DNA from 2 places in the Bacillus atrophaeus genome. Region 1 is predicted to be linked to the other one. Evidence: riboswitches for the same ligand, from Rfam matches in the RefSeq annotation. Region 1 holds a riboswitch; the other holds the start of a gene.
What was found. Region 1 has a riboswitch for lysine ahead of AAHT65_RS02550 (amino acid permease). Riboswitches for the same ligand answer to the same signal wherever they lie in the genome.
Positions count from the first base shown of each region.

Region 2: linked by a shared signal. The riboswitch ahead of AAHT65_RS21250 (aspartate kinase) and the one ahead of AAHT65_RS02550 (amino acid permease) in region 1 are both predicted to bind lysine.

Region 1 covers NZ_CP154443.1:470,867-475,294, reverse strand. Annotated here, with positions in the region: gene AAHT65_RS02565 (metal-dependent hydrolase) at 10-537, opposite strand; gene AAHT65_RS02560 (MarR family winged helix-turn-helix transcriptional regulator) at 715-1,146, shown strand; gene sspJ (small acid-soluble spore protein SspJ) at 1,225-1,365, shown strand; lysine riboswitch at 1,482-1,662, shown strand; gene AAHT65_RS02550 (amino acid permease) at 1,770-3,173, shown strand; gene AAHT65_RS02545 (hypothetical protein) at 3,221-3,502, opposite strand; gene AAHT65_RS02540 (iron-hydroxamate ABC transporter substrate-binding protein) at 3,558-4,428, opposite strand, start outside.
Region 2 covers NZ_CP154443.1:4,205,510-4,209,937, forward strand. Annotated here, with positions in the region: gene sdhA (succinate dehydrogenase flavoprotein subunit) at 1-30, opposite strand, end outside; gene sdhC (succinate dehydrogenase cytochrome B558) at 64-672, opposite strand; gene AAHT65_RS21245 (YslB family protein) at 967-1,413, shown strand; gene AAHT65_RS21250 (aspartate kinase) at 1,461-2,690, opposite strand; lysine riboswitch at 2,816-2,995, opposite strand; gene uvrC (excinuclease ABC subunit UvrC) at 3,061-4,428, opposite strand, start outside.

The sequences.
Region 1 (4,428 bases):
TAAGTGTCCTTATGTAAAGCTACTAAAAAAAGTTGCGCCAGGCAATGAAAAAGCGGCTCCCATGTGCCCGTGGAACAGCTCATAGAAGTAATAGCACGAAATAATCGTCAAGCCCGCTAATACAAGCTGCTCTGAAAAGCTGCCTGTTCTCATATAAAAGGGAAGCCGAATGCGGATGGTTGACGGAAACAACAGCTTAATGCCGTTAACCGTCCACGCATCAAGCAGCAGGTGGCTCGCCATTCCGACCATTAACCCGGCCTGAATACTTTGGTTCGGAATATATGTAGTGATGATAAAAAACATAATCAGCATAAACAGCAGGCTGTGTGTAAACGTGCGGTGCCCGAATACTGAGCTGATGATCTTTGATAATAAAGGAAATCTTCTCCCGATTTTGCTTCTTGTATGGCATATGTCCGGCACCAATGCCCCAAATGCTCCGGAGGCTGCCATAAGAACAGGATCATAACCGTAATAATAAGCAATAGCCGTACAAGAAGCGATGCCTCCCATGATGTGTGTTTTCCCTGTCATTTCTCGCTTCTCCTTTTTATCTTTTGCCAAAAATCTCTGAATTACAAATATATCAAGAGAATGCCTGTTTGAGCAACAGAACTTTGTCACGACAAAAGCATATCATTTGCTTCAATGGAAAAAATCACCCTATAATTGCTTTATGGTAAAGATACGACACAACAAAGGTGCTAAGACATGGATAAAGGTAAACAAGGCATTATGAAAGACATCATTCATACACAATTTGAAGTGAATCGGGCAGTAAGAAAAAAACTGTTTCAGACAGAGCGGACGATTACGCCCACTCAAATGTATATGTTAAGTCTGCTCGATAAAGGGGAAGCATCGACCGTTTCTGAACTGCGAAAGCGGCTTGATTTAACTTCAGGAGCGGCAACGATAGCGATAAACCGTTTAATCGAAGGGCAATATATTAAACGGGAACGGGATCAAGGGGACCGCCGTGTTGTCCGTTTATCTATGACTGATAAAGGGATGGAGATTTATCAAAAATTAAATGACCAATTTCAAGTGACATACAGTCAATTGTTTAAGGACTTTTCAGCTGAAGAATTGGAACAGTTCCTTGTTTTTTTCAACAGAATGAAGGAACAGACGATGCTGTAAATGCAAGACAATTTGTATATTATTTAAGAAAAAAGCCACATTAAAAGTGTACCCATTTTTCTTAAAGAGGTGATACTTTTGGCTTTCTTTAATAAAGATAAAGGCAAACGTGACGACAAAGAAAAAAACGTCATCCAAGGCGCGCTTGACGATGCCGGTTCTGCCCTTAAAGATGATCCGCTTCAAGAAGCGGTACAAAAAAAGAAAAACAACCGATAATCAAAAAGCGGATAGGGCTTGGCTCTATCCGTTTTTTCCATCTGTTCCCTTTGACAGATCTTCCTTTCTCTGATAACCTTCTTGAGTAAATGAATATATAAATCCTCACTCTTTCTCAGTGAGGTAGAGGTTGCGCGGATGATAAGTCACACATGCCAGGCTGACAGGGAGCTGTTAAACATGTGTAAAAGGCATCAGCGCCGAAGTGTGAAGAAAGCCGATCCTTCTTCATGCTGGGACTGTATCTGAATAAGTGCAGGACTGCCGCGTGCTTTTTCGCGGAGGGCTATCCGGAGATCAAGGGTGTGTGTTTCTTTAAGCATGGACTTTTGTTCAGGCTTTTTTTGTATTTTAAAATGATCTCGGGTTCTGTCCGTATTTACAAGAATGTTGGAGGTACTGGAATGGAACAGACAAAAAAATGGGGTTTTTGGTTATTAACGGCGTTTGTCGTTGGAAATATGGTCGGATCAGGCATCTTTTCTTTGCCAAGCACGCTCGCGGAAATTGCGAGTCCGCTCGGTGCGATATCAGCGTGGCTGTTAACGGGAGCCGGCGTTCTTATGATCGCTCTCGTCTTCGGACACTTATCGATTCGCAAGCCTGAGCTGAAAGCAGGACCGCAAAGCTATGCGAGAGCGCTGTTTCAGGACCGAAAGAAAGGCAATGCCGCCGGATTCACAATGGTGTGGGGTTACTGGGTGGCAAGCTGGATCAGCAATGTGGCGATCATTACGAGCCTTGCCGGTTATTTAACATCTTTCTTCCCGATTTTAGTGGATAAACGCGTGCTGTTTGCGCTGGGCAGCCAGGAGGTTACCCTCGGGCAGATTTTGACGTTTGGCGTGTGCACGGTACTTCTTTGGGGAACACATGCGATTCTTGTATCAAGCATAAACGGAGCAAGCAAACTGAATTTTATCACGACGTTTTCAAAAGTTTTAGGATTTGTCTTTTTTATTGTTGCAGGATTATTCGTGTTTCAAACGGCGTTGTTTGGTCACTTTTATTTTCCGATTCAAGGCGAGAACGGCACAAGCATCGGGCTTGGCGGCCAGGTTCATAACGCGGCCATATCTACTTTATGGGCCTTTGTCGGCATTGAATCTGCCGTCATTCTGTCAGGCCGCGCATCCTCGCAGCGGGATGTAAAGCGGGCGACAATTACCGGATTGCTTATTGCACTGGGCATTTATATTATTGTGACGATGATTACGATGGGTGTGCTTCCGCATGAGAAGCTCGTCGGGTCAGAAAAACCGTTTGTCGATGTACTTTACGCGATCGTCGGAAACGCGGGAAGCGTCATTATGGCGCTGCTTGCGATCCTTTGCTTGTTCGGTACGATGCTCGGCTGGATTTTGCTCGGCTCAGAGGTGCCGTACCAAGCGGCAAAAGCAGGCGACTTCCCGGCGTTTTTTGCTAAAACAAATAAAAAGGGAAGCCCGGTAAATGCTTTGATTATCACAAATGTCATGTCACAGGTCTTTATTTTTTCCGTCATATCACGGACGATCAGCGACGCATTTACCTTTTTAACAACAGCGGCCACTTTGGCGTACTTAATTCCGTACCTCGTTTCGGCGATCTACAGCTTTAAGCTCGTATGGAAAGGCGAAACGTATAATGAGCTGAAGGGCTCCAGAGTGAGAGACGGAGTTATTGCGCTTCTTGCTTGCGTGTATTCCCTGTTTGTTATTGTGACCGGAACAGCGGATTTAACCACATTTATTCTCGGAATCGGACTATTCTTTGTCGGTCTCGTGATTTATCCGTTTGTTTCTAAGAAATTCAAGCAGGAAAAATAAGTATAATAAAAGACGCCTGACATTCGTGTCAGGCGTCTTTTTGATGATTAAAAAACGATCTCTCTTGTTAATAATCCTATCAAAAGGGAAGCCGCCATAATGGCCGCTAACGTAATAAAAATCTTATTCACGAAACGAATCGGCCTGCAACGCTTATTTAACCGATTCATCAGGCTGAACATAAGCACCATGATAAAAGCAGCCAGTATAATTGCTTTTATTTGAACGTTAGTAAACGGACCCCTCAAATACGGACCGCCGAAATAACTGACAGCAATGAGTGTGCTGATAAACATAAATTGGGATATAAAATAGGTTATGTAATTCAAAAATGTTTCGCTCCATTCAAAAGAAAAGGGCCGCGTGAACCGCGGCCCTGCTGTGTTATTTCGTTAAGCTTTCTGTAATAAATGCCAACTGTCCTTCTAATGAAATCGGATCAGAAAAATAAAAACCGATCGGATCAATTTTGTAGACATGATCTTTTTTGACGGCGTCAAGGTTCTTCCAAAGCGCGCTGTCAAACACGCCGCCGTCATCCCCGCCTGATTGCCATGGGCCCATAAAAATATATTCTCCTGCAAAGTCAGGTATTTTTTCTAAAGAAATACTGGTATAGCCGGGGCCTTCATCAATCGCTTTTTCTTTTGTCAGCTTTGTGGCGTTCAGCCCAAGCTCATCGTAAACAATGCTGCCGCCTCGGCCGAATTTATCACCGAATACATAGATCGCTTTTCCGTTCGCTTGCATAATGGACACGGTTTTATCGCCAACTGCCTTTTGTACCTTTGTTTTTGCCGCTGCAACTTTTTTATCCCATTTCGCGAGCCACTTATCCGCCTTATCTTCAGTGCCGGTCATCTTGGCGAAATCTTTCAGACGTTCTTTATTGTCTAGTGAATCATATTTGAGCGCGACAGTCGGCGCGATTTTTTCAAGCTTTTCGATGTCGGCGCCTTGTGTAGTCCATACGATAATCAAGTCAGGGTCTAAATCGACGACTTTTTCAACTGAGGTTCCGTCGCCAATGTTTGTTACACCGTCGGTTTTCCCTTTGTAATACGGGTTTTTGAAGACATTTTCAGGAGCTCCGACCACATTAATGCCAAGTGTTTTAAAATAGCCATAATAGCCGTCCGCCATTACGACAACCCTTTTTGGATGTTTCGGAATCTTAATATTTCCGTTTTCTGCTTTGTATGTAATGGTTTCTTCCTTTTTAGAGCTGGAAGATGAGGAACCTTTACTGTCTGAT
Region 2 (4,428 bases), 540 kb from region 1:
GCCGACTACGATAATGCTTGATTGACTCATGATAGCCCCTCTCCCTCTAGTAATCTAATACTCTTATACAAATGCCAAAATCGCTTTTAATCCTACGTAAGACAATGCAACAAAAATGATCAGCGTTACGTACGTCGAAATTTTTTGAGAACGCGGTGTCACAGTAATACCCCAAGTAACCGCGAACGACCATAACCCGTTCGAAAAGTGGAAAATGGTAGATATCACACCTACAATGTAGAAGCCCAGCATAAAAGGAGAGCTTAAGATATTCGCCATCATATCGAAATTGACTTCAGCGCCAAGCTGTGCCGCGATGCGCGTTTCCCATAGGTGCCAGCTGACGAAAATAAGAGTGATGATACCGGTTACACGCTGCATGACGAAAAGCCAGTTTCTCATATAGCTGTACTGGCCTGCATTGTTTTTTGCAGTAAATGCTATGTACACGCCGTAAACCGCATGATAAATTAAAGGTAAGAAGATAATAAAAATTTCCAAAGCATACCTGAATGGCAGGCTATCCATAAAATGAGCCGCATTGTTGAATGCTTCCGCTCCCCTTGCGGCAAACTGGTTGACAACTAAATGCTGAATTAAAAATATGCCGACCGGTATGACGCCGAGCAAGGAATGCAATCTTCGAAAATAAAACTCTCTGTTCCCAGACATTACTTTACCCCCTAGTTTGATAAGTGCGAAATGTGATAAATCTCTGTCCCCCGCTTCTTTCAATTGTAAGCACTTTATTAAGATTTATTGACAATTTCATTTTACTCCTCCCTCAAAAGGTCGTCAAGAAAACGCGTACATAAATTACAATTTTCCGAATTAAATAGTTGGTTTGAAAATTTTATTTTATTAATATACGTTTATCCTTTATTTTTCACGAGAAATAAAGGATCATTCTGTCAACCTTACCCCTGTTTAAGCTATAATAAACGAAGGAGAGAGGGGAGACATGTTATGAAGAATAAATATGAAGAATCAATACAAAACCTAAAAGAAATTGAACTCAACGCCTACGCCTACGAACTGATCCGAGAGATTGTCCTCCCAGACATGCTTGGCCAAGATTATTCATCCATGATGTATTGGGCAGGAAAGCATCTAGCCCGCAAGTTCCCTCTTGAATCATGGGAAGAGTTTCCGGCTTTCTTTGAAGAAGCCGGCTGGGGAACCCTCACAAATGTCAGCAGCAAGAGACAGGAGCTTGAGTTTGAGCTGGAGGGCCCGCTCGTTTCAAATCGCCTTACATATCAAAAAGAGCCGTGCTTTCAGCTTGAAGCAGGTTTTATCGCTGAACAAATTCAATTGATGAATGACCAGATCGCTGAATCATATGAACAAATCAAAAAGCGGGCAGACAAAGTGGTTCTGACCGTGAAATGGGATATGAAAGATCCTGTTTGATCAAAAAAGGGCGAAGACTTTACAGTCTTCGCCTCTTTGCTTGTCCTTTACACGACCGACGCCTGCTTTGATAGTTCAAACGCATCGTGTAACGCTTCTACCGCTTTCACCATGTCATTTTCGCTTATCACCGTTGAGACTTTAATTTCAGAAGTGCTGACCATTTTTACTTGAATATTCTTTTTCGCAAGGACCGCGAACATCTCAGCCGCTACTCCCGGGTTAGATACCATACCGGAGCCGACGATTGACACTTTGGCCAATTTGCTTTCGGTTTCAATTTGGTCGAATTTCAACGCATCTTTATACTCATCAAGCACGGCCACAGTATTGTCAGTGTCTTCGGATTTGACGGAGAAGGAAATGCCGGTTTTATTGTCGCCTGCCGCTGTTTGAATAATGATATCCACGTTAATGTTCCGTTTCGCAAGTGCGGTGAAAATAGTTGAAAGTGTCGTCAGGCCGTTTGCCAGACCGGAGACTGTAACCCTTGTAATCTGATCCTCAAATGCAATGCCTCTGACAATTAAATTCTGTTCCATGGATGGTTCCTCCTCAATTAATGTTCCCGCTTCGGTTTCTGTACTTGAACGCACTTCTAAAGGCACTTGATAATTCTTCGCAAATTCAACGGCTCTCGGGTGAAGCACGCCTGCTCCTAAGTTGGCAAGCTCCAGCATTTCATCGTATGAGATTCCCGACAGCTTTCTCGCCGATTTCACGTAACGCGGATCGGTTGTAAATACACCGGGCACGTCCGTATAGATATCACACTTATCCGCTTTTAATGCGGCTGCCAAAGCGACAGCGGTTGTGTCTGAACCGCCCCGTCCCAGCGTTGTGATTTGGCCCTCTTCTGTCATGCCCTGAAATCCGGCGACAACGACGATCTTGCCTTCACTGAGCTGATCTTCAACGGCAGATGTGTTGATATCCGTAATTCTGGCGTTGCCATGGACATGTTCTGTGCGGATGCCGGCCTGCCAGCCTGTATAAGAAACCGCGTCATAGCCTTGTTCTTGAAGCGCCATGGAAAGGAGTGAGATTGTAACCTGCTCTCCTGTCGCAAGCAGCATATCCATTTCTCTTTTGCTCGGCTGAGCGGTAATCTGCTTTGCAAGGCTGACTAATGAATCTGTTGATTTGCCCATAGCAGACACCACGACAACGACTTGATGACCTTGTTTTTTTTCAGCAATGGCGCGATTGGCCGCATTTTGAATTTTTTCGGCTGAACCGACAGAAGTACCTCCGAATTTTTGTACGATGAGACCCATACATACCACCCTTTACATTTTGGTTCGTGCGGATGAGGAGAAAGAGCGCTTTGTTCACAATAAAAAAAGCAATGAGAGGAATTCGCTCTCATTGCTTATCAATTAATCATCACGATGATTATGAACAACGAGATAGCCCTCCAAGAAAATGATTTCTTGACAGCCTTACATTTTTTCAATGCACGGCCAGCAAATAAAACAGATGGGGTTTTATTTACTTCGGCGACGCTCCCCTTTCAGCCTTTTTCACAGAAACCATCTTTCTCCAAAGGCTTACTCTTGAAGTTCGCACCTCTATCTTCACCATATTACACGATCTAACTTATGAAATTAGTTCACATTTTATCAGACTTCTTTAAAAAGGACAACGTTATTTTTTCAATTTATCATAAAGCAGCTGCGCCGCCGCGGAAGGAACGCCCGCCTTTTGGATGTCTTCAAGGCTTGCTTCCTTCATTTTTTTGACTGAGCCAAAATGCTTTAATAGCGATTTTTTTCGTTTTTCGCCTATGCCCGGGATGTCGTCCAATACAGATTGAAAAGCGCTTTTCCCCCTGATTTGCCTGTGGAAACTGATCGCAAACCGGTGAACTTCGTCCTGAATCCGCTGAAGCAGGTAAAATTCCTGGCTGTTCCGTTCAAGGTAAATGGCCTCCAGCGGATCGCCTATTAATAAATTCGATGTTCTGTGTTTGTCATCCTTGGCCAAACCGGCAATCGGCACATCCAAGCCAAGTTCATTTTCGAGCACGTCTTTCGCGGCGTTAATTTGGCCTTTTCCTCCATCAATGATAATCAAATCAGGCAGCGGCAGGTTTTCACGAAGCACTCTCGAATACCGCCTTCTGACGACTTCTCTCATTGAGCCGTAATCATCCGGACCTGTAACCGTTTTGATTTTGTATTTGCGGTATTCCTTTTTGTTCGGTTTTCCGTCAATAAACACAATCATGGCCGATACAGGATTTGTTCCTTGAATGTTTGAGTTATCAAATGCTTCAATCCGGTGGGGCGTATAAATATTTAACGCTTCTCCCAATCTCTGAACAGCCCCGATCGACCGCTCCTCATCACGTTCTATCAGAGAGAATTTTTCCTTCAGCGCGATTTTCGCATTTTTATGCGCGAGCATCAGCAGCTCTTTTTTCGCTCCTTTTTTCGGCTGGTGTACGCTTGTTTCCAGCAGCTGCTCAATCATGGTTTGGTCGACACTGTCAGGCACTAAAATTTCCTTCGGCAGGAAGTGATTGTTTTTGGAATAAAATTGGCCGATAAAAGTGAGGAATTCTTCATCCGCTTCCTGATACATCGGAAACATGCTGACATCACGTTCAATGAGCTTGCCTTGCCGGATGAAAAAGACCTGCACACACATCCAGCCTTTGTCATACGCATAGGCGAACACATCACGGTCAACAAGGTCGTTCATCGTCATTTTTTGTTTTTCCATCGTTGATTCAATATGGGCCATTTGGTCGCGGAGCTCCTTCGCCCGTTCAAATTCAAGATTTTCAGCCGCTTCGTGCATTTTTTCTTCCAGTTCTTTTTTGACTTGATTGTAGCCTCCCTTTAAAAAACGGGTGATCTCGTCAACCAGCTGTCTGTTCGTCTCCTCGGAAATATCTTTTACACACGGAGCGAGGCATTGGCCGAGGTGATAATACAGACAAACACGGTCCGGAAGTTTTGAACACTTTCTGAGCGGGTACAGGCGGTCGAGAAGCTTTTTCGTTTCCCT